Regions from separate parts of the Teichococcus globiformis genome, predicted to be linked through region 1. Evidence: predicted binding sites of a transcription regulator. Region 1 holds the regulator's gene; the other holds the start of a gene.
What was found. Region 1 encodes HrcA, which represses chaperone genes, less so after heat shock. Its sites were predicted from a motif close to GTTNGCACTCNCNNNNNGNGAGTGCNAAC; they were not measured.
Positions count from the first base shown of each region.

Region 2: the regulator HrcA is predicted to act here: its motif matches at 4,365-4,393, upstream of groES (co-chaperone GroES).

Region 1 is NZ_JBHRTN010000008.1:167,798-174,023, forward strand. It holds gene ACFOD4_RS08085 (TrkH family potassium uptake protein) at 1-906, shown strand, start outside; gene ACFOD4_RS08090 (zinc-dependent alcohol dehydrogenase) at 1,061-2,236, shown strand; gene ACFOD4_RS08095 (hypothetical protein) at 2,254-2,430, opposite strand; gene ACFOD4_RS08100 (hypothetical protein) at 2,427-2,669, opposite strand; gene hrcA (heat-inducible transcriptional repressor HrcA) at 2,853-3,929, shown strand; gene ACFOD4_RS08110 (glycosyltransferase) at 3,945-5,234, opposite strand; gene ACFOD4_RS08115 (MFS transporter) at 5,509-6,226, opposite strand, start outside.
Region 2 is NZ_JBHRTN010000018.1:655,437-661,662, reverse strand. It holds gene mltG (endolytic transglycosylase MltG) at 1-550, shown strand, start outside; gene ACFOD4_RS17355 (SDR family NAD(P)-dependent oxidoreductase) at 571-1,368, opposite strand; gene ACFOD4_RS17350 (YicC/YloC family endoribonuclease) at 1,407-2,300, shown strand; gene gmk (guanylate kinase) at 2,297-2,926, shown strand; gene ACFOD4_RS17340 (AEC family transporter) at 2,973-3,890, shown strand; gene ACFOD4_RS17335 (usg protein) at 3,918-4,193, opposite strand; gene groES (co-chaperone GroES) at 4,460-4,750, shown strand; gene groL (chaperonin GroEL) at 4,801-6,226, shown strand, end outside.

The DNA.
Region 1 (6,226 bases):
AAATCAATCGCGGTGATCTACACAGCCATGACGCTGCTCTGCGCGCTGGCCTACTGGGCGGCGGGCATGTCGCCCTTTGTGGCGGCCACCCACGCTCTTTCGACCCTCTCCACCGCGGGCTTCTCCACTGCCGATGCGTCACTGGCACGGTGGGACATTCCAGCGGTGCACTGGATCGCCATTGTCGGGATGATCGCTGGCGCCCTGCCGTTCGTCCTCTATATCCGCGCTGTGCGCCGTGACATGGCGATCTGGCGCGACGCGCAGGTGCGCACCTTTCTCGGCCTGATCCTGTTCGTCTCGTCCTGGCTGGCGCTGTGGCTGTGGTGGCGCGGCTTCTACGCGCCGGAGGCCGCCATCCGCCATGCCCTGCTCAACACCGTCTCGGTGGTGACGACCACGGGCTTCGCTTCCTCCGACTACACGCTGTGGGGCAATGCTGCGACGGGGCTGTTCTTCGGCCTGATGTTTGTCGGCGGCTGCACCGGATCGACCTCGGGCGGCATGAAGATCTTCCGCTTCCAGGTGATGGCCATCATGCTGCGCGCGCATTTCCTGCGCCTGCTCTACCCGCGCGGCGTGTTTCCGCGCGTCTATGCCGGCAAGCTGCTGTCGGATGATGTGGTGGGTTCGGTGGTCGTGTTCTTTGCCGTGTACTTCATCTGCTACGGAGCGCTGACCATTGCGCTGATGGGGTTCGAGCTGGATTTTTTGACCAGCGCCAGCGCCGCTGTTGGCGCGCTCTCCAATGTGGGGCCAGGGCTCGGCACGCATATCGGCCCGGCGGGCAATTACGCCGGGCTGCCGATGGGCGCAAAATGGCTGCTCTGCTTCGGCATGTTGCTCGGGCGACTCGAACTTTTCACCGTGCTGATCCTGTTCATGCCGCGCTTCTGGCGCGGTTGAGCGGCGCCGGCGCTCAACTCCGGGCACCCCGCAGCCGTTATGGAAATCCGGGCCGGACAATCTGGCGCGGTTAAGCTCAACCCTCGGGACCGGCTTGTGGCGGCGCGCGGTGGCGCGCCCCGTTCCGGCGCCCGGCGACGCAATGGAGATCGCCATGAAGGCGCTGGTTTGGCACGGGAAGCAGGATATTCGCTGTGAAAGTGTCCCCGATCCCGTGATCGAGGATCCGCGTGACGCCATCATCAAGGTCACGAGCTGCGCGATCTGCGGTTCCGACCTCCATCTCTTCCACAACCTGATCCCTGCCATGCAATCCGGCGACATCATGGGTCATGAGATGATGGGCGAGGTGGTGGAAACTGGCTCGGGCGTCGGCAACACGCTGCGCAAGGGCGAGCGCATCGTGGTGCCCTTCACCATCACCTGCGGCGAGTGCGAGCAGTGCCGGCGCGGCAATTTCTCGGTCTGCGAGCGAACCAACCGCAAGCGGGACATGGCCGAAAAGGTATTCGGCCACCCGACCGCGGGTCTGTTCGGCTACACCCACCTGACCGGCGGCTATCCGGGCGGGCAGGCGGAATACCTGCGCGTGCCCTTCGCCGACAGCACCCACATCAAGGTGCCCGACAGCATGACGGACGAGCAGGCGCTGTTTCTTGGCGACATCCTGCCGACCGGATGGCAGGCCGCCGTCCACTGCGACATCGAGCCGGACGACGTGGTTGCCATCTGGGGCTGCGGGCCGGTGGGACAGATGGCGATCCGCAGCGCGGTGCTGCTAGGGGCCAAGCAGGTCGTGGCCATTGACTGCATCCCCGAGCGGTTGGCGATGGCTGCGGCGGGCGGTGCCATCACCATCGACTTCAAGAATGAGAGCGTGATCGAACGTCTCAACGAACTGACCGAGGGCAAGGGCCCGCAGAAATGCATCGACGCGGTCGGGCTTGAGTCCGATGTGAGCGCCAGCCAGCCCGACACGCTGCTGGATCGCGCCAAGCAGGCGCTGATGCTGGAAAGCGACCGTCCTCACGTGCTGCGGGAGGCGGTGTATGTTTGCCGGCCCGGCGGCATCATCTCCGTTCCCGGTGTTTATGGCGGGCTGATCGACAAATTCCCGATGGGAGTCGCGATGAACAAGGGTCTGAGCTTCCGCATGGGCCAGACGCATGTGAAGCGCTGGACCGACGACCTGGTGCGGCGGATCGAGGAAGGGCAGATCGATCCCTCCTTCGTCATCACCCATACCGCCAAGCTGGAAGACGGGCCGGAGATGTACAAGACCTTCCGCAACAAGGACGACAAGTGCATCAAGGTCGTTCTGAAGACCTGATGCCGCCCGGGGCGGTGCTATTGCGCCAGCAGCACCGCGCCGCCCCAGGACAGGCCGATCATCGCCACCACCACCACTCCGGCCAAGGCACCGGGGCATCGTGTCGCGCGTTCCAGCATCACGCCCAGAAGGGCCGCTCCGACTGCAAAGCCCATCAGGGCTAGAAGAAAGCCGTTCACCACGGGATTGGTCATGCGGAACCGTTCCGCGACGCACGGCGCGCCTCGCGCAGTCTGTCGCGTTGTTCGGCTGACAATTCGGCATAGCGGGCACGGGCGGCGGTCAGCCAAGCGGTGCGCTGACCGCGACGCGCTTCTTCGGCCAGAACAGGTGGGGAGGCCTCCTGCTCGGCCTCGCGGGGCAGCTGCGGGATGGCCGCGAGCCACCCCATCAGGGCCAGCGGCCAGAGCCGGGAACCGGGCGTGTCGGTCATCAGGGCCTCCGCGCTTGTTTGCGCCTTGCGGCACACCAATACAGAAGGCATGCACCACGTTCATGGCCATGTTGTGTCGCCGCGTGACATGATCCCGCCCTGAGCGCCAGCCGGGCCATCAAGCCTGGGTGATCGCCCGGCCCAGGCTATGTTGACCCGTTCTAAAATCAGGAGACATGCCGAGTGCCCCATCCGTCGCTCTTCCCCGGGCTTCGCGGCAATCTGCTGGCCTCGTCCGGGTTGAACAGCCGCGGCGCCGCCATTCTCCGGCAGGTGGTGGAGCTCTACGTCGAAACCGGCGAGCCGGTGGGCTCCCGCACCTTGTCGCGCCGTCTGCCGCTGACCCTGTCGCCGGCCACCATTCGCAATGCCATGGCCGATCTGGAAGAGGCCGGCCTGCTCTACGCGCCGCACACATCGGCTGGGCGATTGCCCACCGAGCAGGGGCTGCGGCTGTTTGTCGACGGGCTACTGGAATTCGGCGACCTGTCGGAAGAGGAGCGGGAGAACATCGCCATCCGCTGCGCCGCCGCCGGGCGCTCCATGGAGGAAACATTGTCCGAGGCGGGGCAGATGCTGTCCGGCCTCGCCGGTGCCGCCGGCCTGGTGGTCGCACCGAAGACCGATGCCGCCATCAAGCACATTGAATTCGTGGCCCTGTCACCCGGGCGCGCCCTGGTGGTGCTGGTCAACGCGCACGGGCAGGTGGAGAACCGCGTCATCGACGTGCCGCCGGGTCTGCCGCCCTCCGCCTTCACTCAGGCCAGCAATTACCTGAATGCCCGTCTCTCCGGCCGTACGTTGGAGGAAACGCGCAGCACCGTGGCCGATGAGATCCAGGCCAATCGCTCGGCGCTGGATGCGCTGACGCAGCAGATGGTGGAGAGCGGCCTGGCCACATGGGCAGGCGGAGGCGGCGGTTCGCTGATCCTGCGCGGCCAGTCCAAGCTGCTGGAGAACATCGACGAGATCGCACGCCTGCAGGAAATCCAGGCCTTGTTCGAGCGGCTGGAAGCCCAGGAAACCATGCTGCGCCTGCTGGAACTGGCGCAGCGCGGCGAGGGCGTGCAGATCTTCATCGGCGCGGAGAGCGGGCTGTTCAGCAGCGCCGGGCTGTCGATGGTGGTGTCCCCCTTCCGCGACAAGAAGGAGCAGATCGTGGGCGCCATCGGGGTGATCGGCCCCACCCGCATCAATTACGGGCGGGTGATCCCGGTGGTGGACTACACGGCCCGGGTGATCGGGCAATTGCTGGGCTGAGAAGAGCGCGATGCCTTAGGGATCGCCTCGCAACAGGCTGGTCGGGCGCACCGGCGCTGTGGAGGCGAGTTCCGCCCGGGCGGCCGCCGTTGCAGCCCGGAGCCCCTTCGGGCTTGCGGCCCGGCCACCCCGCCAATGCAGAAAGGCTTCGCGGTAGGTGGCGATCGTCGCCCGCGCGATGCTGTCCCACCCGGTCACAGGGACGGTGCCCACGGGCCGTGGCCGGGAATGGACGCATTCCAGTAGGGCCGCCGTAAGGGCCGGAACATCCTCCGACGGCACCAGACGGCCGGTTTCGCCATGGCTGATGGTTTCTGCGAACGCTCCGAGGCGTGACGCGATCAGCCAGCGCCCCAGCCCTTGCACCAGAAACAGCACGCCGCTTGCCTCGATCTCGCGATAAGGAAAGACGAACCCCTCTGCCTCGGTGAACAGCGCCCGCATCGCCGCCTCGTCGAGGTGCCCGAGCCGCAGCTCGACAGTGCCCCCCAGCCCGTCCGACACGATCCGGGCCTGGAGCGGCGCAACATCCATCATGGGCTCGCCGGCAATGATCACCCGCAGCATGCGCCGCTCATCGGGGCCCAGTGCCGCCAGAGCCGCGATCAGGATGTCGATGCCCTTGTAGGGGCGGATCTTGCCGAACACCACGAGGGTCATCGGACCGGATCGCGGCGGCGGCGGGATATCGCCGAAGCCGCCAAGCGGACCGTGCGGAATGCAGCGGATCCGCCTGCGATCCAGGCCGCTCGCGACAAGCTGCTCCAGCCCGGTCTGGGTATGGACGATCAGGCGGTCGGCCAGACCCAGCGCAGCGATGAAGCCGTGCAGCTGCAGGCGCGACGTCGGGGTGCCGTTGAACGGTGTTGTGTCATGCACGGTGACAACCACCGGCCCCCTGGCCCGGCAAAGCCGCAGCCCCACTGAATCCGCCATCGGAAACGGCAGCCATTGGAAGTGCGCCACACTTCCCCCTGGCAAGCCACGAACCGCAAGGCTGGCAAGGTCCGCGCAGTGCTCCAGAGCCTTCAGCGCCGCGCCTGTCTTGCCGATCCGGCGCGGAAGCGTATCCGACCAGCGGTAGAAACGTGGATCGAATGGGGTCCGCAGAGGCATTTCACCTGCGCGGAGGGGCCGTCCAACCAGCTGCACATCCACGCCGGCCTCGTCCAGCGCAGTCACCAGAGCCTCGCAGTAAGGAATGGTGAACAAGGAAGGATCGATCACACGAGCCCGCAGCGGTGCTGCACCCGGGCCAACCTCCACCACCGTTTCGGCCGACGAGGAAAGTATAGCCTGGAGCATCAACGTTTCTCTTTATGATCATTGTCCAATATTTTGTTAATCTTTCTTTCGTTTTCTGACAATCATCCAAAATACGGATATTTTTTCCGTCGATGCCGCCTATACGGGCAAAAATCCCTTTTTAGGGACGAAAAGGACAGATCTTCTATGCGCGTGGGTTGTTGCCGTATGGCTCGTCGTTCGCGGCTTTGGGCGCAGCAGCATGGGCGGCCGGTCCCCGTCTGGATGCCGGCAGACCTTGCGGAACACTTTCGGTCGGAATTGTTTGTTCAGGTCAGCGGGGCGGCGTGCGGGCGCCCTCTCGCACGAAGAAGCCCAGAACCAGTGTCGCCAGCAGGGCTATCAGCGCCAACACGGTCATGGGCCAGGCATAGCTGCCGCCGATCTGCCACAGCCATCCCGCGGCCCAGGGTCCGGCCGCGCGCATCAGGGCACCTGGCGCAGCCAGGGCACTGCTGATGGCGCCGTAGTGCCCGGTGCCGAAGAAGCGGGCCGGCAGGCCCCCGCGAACAATCGTCATGATGCCGTTCGCCAGGCCGTAAAGGAAAATACCGGCCCCCAGTACGGTCACATCCTGTCCCCAGCCCAGCAAGAGACCAGCCAAGGCGAGTGCGACCAGCGCCACCACCCCGATGCGCCCCAGGGACAGCCGCCGGGCCGTGTAGAACTCCGCTACCCGACCGGCCAGCTGCGCCACACCCATCAGCCCCGCCAATAGTGGCGCAGCGGAACCCAGGCTTCGCTCCTCGAGCAAGGGAACCAGATGCACGCCAAGAGCGGCGCCGGTCAGTCCCACCGCGCCATTCACAAAGGCCAAAGCCCAGAACCGTCCGCCACGCAGCGCGGCATGCAGCGTGATCTCCGGGGCCGGCAGGCTGTTCGTCGGTGGCTGGCGTCGCACGCGGCCCGGGAGCAGAAGGGCATGCAATGGCGCGCAAAGGAGGTTCAGCAATGCCAGGGATTGGCATGCTTCACGCCAGCCCTGCGCCTCC
Region 2 (6,226 bases), on a different contig from region 1:
CTTGCTGCCGGAAACCTATGCCTTCACCTACGGCGATCCCAGGAGCGTGGTGACCAGGCGGGCCGCGGCGGCCATGCAGGAAACACTGGATCGTCTCTGGGCGGAGCGTGAAGCCGGATTGCCGCTGGAAACGCCGCGGGAAGCGTTGATCCTGGCTTCCATTGTGGAGCGCGAAACCGGGCAGGCTGAGGAGCGCCCGCGCGTGGCTGCGGTGTTCATCAACCGGTTGCGGCGTGGCATGCCGCTGCAATCCGATCCGACGGTGGCCTATGCGGCGGCCGATGGGGGCGTGCTGGACCGGCCGCTCACCCGTGCGGATCTCAACCGCGAGCACCCTTTCAACACCTATCGCAATCGCGGTCTGCCGCCGGGGCCGATCGCGAGCCCCGGCGCCGAGGCGCTGCGGGCCGTGTTGAAGCCGCTGCAGACGGACGAGCTTTACTTTGTGGCCGATGGTACGGGCGGACATGCCTTCGCCCGCACCCTGGCGGAGCACAACCGCAACGTGGCGAAGTGGCGGGCGATCGAGCGGAGTCGGTCGGCCCCCTGAGCGCACCATCATCGTTGCTGTCAGGACGCTGCCACCGGCTTGGAGGGAAGCCGCGCTGCCACGGCGGCTCGTAGCCCGAGAGGCAGCGCCCCAGCCACCCGGGCCATGGCGTAGGTGGGCCAGGGATAAGCGATCCGGGTGCGGCCGCGTCGGATACCATCCAGCGTCCGCCGGGCGGCGTCTTCCGGTTCCAGCATGAAGGGCATCGGAAAGGCATTCACCGACGTCATCGGCGTGCGGATGTAGCCGGGGCAGACGGCGTGGATACGCAGGCCACGATGGCGCTCGGTGGCGTCGGTGGCCTCGGCCCAGCGCTGAATGGCGGATTTGCTGGCGCAGTAGGCGGCGGCGCCGGGCGCGGCAACAAAGGCGGCCACGGAGGAGATCACGGCGACACGGCCTCGGACTCCGTTACGAGGTGGCTGGCCAGCCATGCGCTCAAGCGCTGGAAGCGCCGTGTTCAACACGCCGGTGACATTGGTTTCGAAAATGGCCCGGATCTGTGCGGGCGGTTCCGTGGCGCCGCCGGTTCCGCCTGAAATCCCTGCATTGGCGATCAGCAGGTCAAGGCCGGGCATCGATTCGATCCAGGCACGGCTGGCGCCGGCATGACGCACATCGAGTTGCTGCTCCTGCACTGCGGCACCCTGTTCGCGGCAGGCCGCGGCGGTTGCGGCCAGGCGGTCGCGGTTGCGGGCGGACAGATGCAGCACCACGCCCGGCCGGGCGCAGGCCAGCGCCAAGGCGGCGCCAAGGCCGGAGGAAGCGCCGGTGATGGCGATGCGAGTCCAGGGGTGGGCCGCTGGCGGGGCTGACATGGCTTGCATCCGATCGCGGAGGGGGAGAGAAGGCCGGCATGGCTCTCTCCTCGATGACAGGCTTTGCGCGTGATGCGGGCACCCTGCCCGACGGCACGGGTTATGTGTGGGAATTGCGCAGCGTCAATGGCCGTGGGCTGGATGTGCGGGTGCGACTGCCCAATGGCTACGATGCGCTGGAAGCGAAGCTGCGCGAAGCGGTGGCGGCGCGCTTCAGGCGTGGCAACATTTCCGCCACGCTGACGCTAAAGCGTGAAGAGCGGGGTCCGCGGCTGGCCCCCGACCCGGTGGCGCTTGATCAGGCCATCGCCCTGGCGCTGGAGGTGGCGGCACGTATTCCCGGCTGCCCGGCGCCACGGGCCGAGGCGGTGCTGTTGTTGCCCGGTGTGTTGAGGGCCGAGGCGACCTCGCAAGACCCGGAGGATGAGGCCGCCCGCAGCGCGGTGATCGCCGCCGGCTTCGGCGTTGCGGTGGAGGCCCTGGCGGAGTCGCGAGCCTCCGAGGGCACAAAGCTCGGGACTATTCTGGGCGCTCTGCTGGATGAGATCGCAGCATTGCGCGAAGCCGCCGCTGCCGAGGCGGCGAGCCAGCCGGAGGCGCATCGGGCCCGGCTTCTCGCCGCGCTGTCCGAGTTGCTGGATGGCGAGAAGCGTGTGCCGGAAGATCGGTTGGCCATCGAGGTCGCGGTGCTGGCGCAAAAATCCGATGTGCGGGAGGAACTGGACCGGCTGACCGCCCATGTGACGGCGGCACGGTCGCTGCTAGACCTGGGCGAGGCGGTAGGGCGCAAGCTGGAGTTTCTGACCCAGGAGTTCGGACGCGAAGCGAACACGCTGGGCGCGAAATCGGCCAGCCTCGGGCTGACCCGGACATCCCTCGATCTCAAGGCGGCCATCGAGCGGCTGCGTGAACAGGCGGCGAACCTCGAATGAACCGGATCTCGCGACGCGGCCTCTGTCTGGTGCTTTCGGCACCGTCGGGGGCGGGAAAATCCTCGGTCAGCCGGGCGCTGCTGGAGCAGGAGACGGAACTGCGCCTTTCGGTCAGCGCCACCACACGAGCGCCAAGGCCAGGCGAACAGGAAGGAGTGCACTATTTCTTCCGATCCCCGGAGCAGTTCGAGGCCATGGACGCCGCTGGCGAGATGCTGGAATCCGCCAATGTCTTCGGGCGCCGCTATGGCACACCTCGCTCTCCGGTGGAGCAGGCGTTGGCGGCAGGGCGGGATGTGCTGTTCGACATCGACTGGCAGGGGCACCTGCTGCTGCGGGCAGCGTTGCCGGGCGACGTGGTGAGCGTGTTCCTGCTTCCGCCGAGCCTTGAGGAACTGGAACGGCGCCTGCACGGGCGCGGGCAGGACTCCGCAGAAGAGATTGCGCGTCGCATGAGGGCGTCACGCGATGAAATCAGCCATTGGGCCGATTTCGACCATGTTCTGGTGAACCACGAGTTCCACGATACGGTGGCGCAGGTGCAGGCCATCCTGCATGCCGCACGCTCGGCGGGATCACGGCAGCCCTGGCTGCCCGCTTTCATCGATACCCTGCTGCGGCCGTGAAGGACGTGGGTGCGACAGCCCGGCTGTTGCCCGCCAGGGCAGGCCCATGAACACATTGCTGAATGTCGTGGCGCCGATCTTTGTGCTGATCGGCATCGGGTACCTGAGCGCACGCCGGAAGTGGATCTCGGACGAGGCGCTGAGGGGCATGACCTCCTTTGTCTTCACCCTGGCCATGCCCTGCCTGTTGTTCTCGGGCGCGACGACGCCGCATCCGAATGGGGGCGCCACGGCCTTCGCGTTCTTTTCCGGCTGCCTTGTTGTTTACGGGTTGGCGCTGCTGCTGGCGCGGCACGGCTTGCGGATGAGCATGGCGGAAAGCGGCACGCTGGCCCTGAATGCTTCCTTCGGCAACACCGCCATGATCGGCATCCCGCTGGTGCTGGCGGCTTATGGGCAGGCGGGATTGGCGCAGATGCTGGCCATTGTAGGGCTCCATTCTCTGATCCTGCTGCCCCTGGGCACCGTGGTGGCGGAGATGGCGCATTCATCGGACAAGCCGCTACGGCAGATCCTGGAAGCCACCATTCTGTCCGTGCTGCGGAACCCCATCGTTATGGCGGTGCTGGCCGGGCTGGTTGTGTCCAGCCTGGGCATGGCATTGCCCGAGGTGGTGCGCCGCTTCCTTGATATGACGGGCATGGCCGGCCCCCCCGTGGCACTGTTCTGCCTGGGCGCGAGCCTGATCCATTTCGATGCGCGGCGTGACTGGCCCTCGGCCCTGTTGTGCACCGCCCTGAAGCTGGTGTTGTTCCCGTTCACGGTCTGGCTGATCGGCCAGAGCATCGGGTTGCCGCCGCTGTCGTTGGCGGTTGCGGTTCTGGCGGCAGGAATGCCAACCGGCGCAAACGCCTTTTTTCTGGCTCGTCGCTACGCATCGGGCTCCGAGCGCTCAGGCGCAACCGTGCTGCTCTCCACCATTCTGTCGATCGGGACACTGGCCCTGTTGCTGGGGGCTCTGTGATCCTGGCCAACGGGCTGCTGGCCAGACTCAGTGCAGGGTGAACTGGCCGCCGGCGAAGCGGAACTCGGCCGGCCGGATCAGGGCGCTGGAGGCGACGCGTACGGAGTGCAGGCGGCCCTCGATCTCGCGCTGCCAGAATACCAGGAAGCGGGTCAACTCCGGGAAGTCCGGCGCCTGATCGACCTTCTGCCAGATAAAGCTTTGCAGCAATCCGGGATGGTCGGGGAGGTGGTAGAGGATCTCCGCAGTGGTCAGGCACCAATCCGGGATGCGGATGATCGTGTTGAGATCCTTCAGCAGCATGCGAAAGCTTCCCTTCCGGCAAGGCGGCGCGGCCTTTCCGCGCAGAAAGGTTGAGCGTGCCATGACGTGCTTTCTCCCGGGTAAACAAAATCTTCTGAAAACAGAGGCTTGTCACTCGTGATTTGAGAGTGCTGCTGAGTGCTTGACGCGGTTTTGCAGGCAGCCTAGATCGTCAGCACTCACCGGGGGTGAGTGCTAACAGGCTCGTCCACCCGGATGAGGAAACCGTCGCTGAATGCGCCTTTAAGGGCGTCAGGAGAGGGCCAATGAAGTTTCGTCCGCTGCATGACCGTGTTGTCGTTCGTCGGCTGACCGCCGAGGAGAAGACCTCGGGTGGTATCATCATTCCCGACACCGCCAAGGAAAAGCCGATGGAAGGCGAGATCGTCGCCGTCGGTTCCGGTGCGCGCAACGAGCAGGGCGTTGTTGTCGCCCTGGACGTGAAGGTCGGTGACCGCGTTCTGTTCGGCAAGTGGTCCGGCACCGAGGTGAAGATCAGCGGCGAAGAGCTGCTGATCATGAAGGAATCCGACCTGATGGGCGTGATCGCGGCCTGATCCAGGTCCGCTGAACCGCTTCATCCCAGATCAGAACGGAGTAAAGAATTATGGCTGCTAAGGACGTTAAGTTCGGCGCTGGCGCGCGTGAGCGCATGCTGCGCGGTGTCGACATCCTCGCCGACGCCGTGAAGGTGACGCTGGGCCCGAAGGGCCGCAACGTCGTGATCGACAAGTCCTTCGGCGCGCCCCGCATCACCAAGGATGGTGTGACGGTCGCCAAGGAAATCGAGCTGTCCGACAAGTTCGAGAACATGGGCGCGCAGATGGTGCGCGAAGTGGCCTCGAAGCAGAACGACTTGGCCGGCGACGGCACCACCACCGCGACTGTGCTGGCCCAGGCCATCGTGCGCGAGGGTGCCAAGGCCGTGGCCGCCGGCATGAACCCGATGGACCTGAAGCGCGGCGTCGACAAGGCCGTGGCGAAGATCGTCGAGGAGCTGCAGTCCAAGACCCGCAAGATCACCACCTCGGGCGAGGTCGCGCAGGTCGGCACGCTGTCCGCCAACGGCGAGTCCGAGATCGGCGAGATGATCGCCCAGGCGATGGAGAAGGTCGGCAACGAGGGCGTCATCACCGTCGAGGAAGCCAAGGGCATCCAGACCGAGCTCGACGTCGTTGAGGGCATGCAGTTCGACCGCGGCTACGTTTCCCCGTACTTCATCACGAATGCGGAGAAGATGATCGCGGAGCTGGATAACCCCTACATCCTGATCCACGAGAAGAAGCTGTCCCAGCTGCAGCCGATGCTGCCGCTGCTGGAGACGGTGGTGCAGTCCGGTCGTCCGCTGATCATCGTGGCCGAGGATGTCGAGGGCGAGGCCCTGGCCACCCTGGTCGTCAACAAGCTGCGTGGCGGCCTGAAGATCGCCGCCGTGAAGGCTCCGGGCTTCGGTGACCGTCGCAAGGCGATGCTGGAAGACATCGCCATCCTGACCGGTGGGCAGGTGATCTCCGAGGACCTCGGCATCAAGCTCGAGACCGTGACTCTCCAGATGCTGGGCCAGGCGAAGACCGTCCGCATCGAGAAGGAGAACACCACGATCGTCGACGGCGCCGGCTCCAAGGACGACATCCTGGGCCGCGTGGAGCAGATCAAGGCGCAGATCGAGGAAACCACCTCGGACTACGACCGTGAGAAGCTGCAGGAGCGCCTGGCGAAGCTGGCCGGTGGCGTTGCCGTCATCCGTGTCGGTGGCTCCACCGAGGTCGAGGTGAAGGAGCGCAAGGATCGCGTCGACGACGCGCTGCATGCGACCCGCGCCGCGGTCGAGGAAGGCATCGTTCCGGGTGGTGGCGTGGCGCTGCTGCGCGCCGGCCTGGGCCTTGCCTCGCTGAAGGGCCTGAACAACGACGAGCAGGTCGGCATCGAGATCGTGCGCCGCGCGATCCAGACGCCGCTGAAGCAGATCGCCGAGAACGCCGGCAAGGACGGCGCCGTGGTCGCCGGTGAGGTGCTGCGCACCGACACCTACG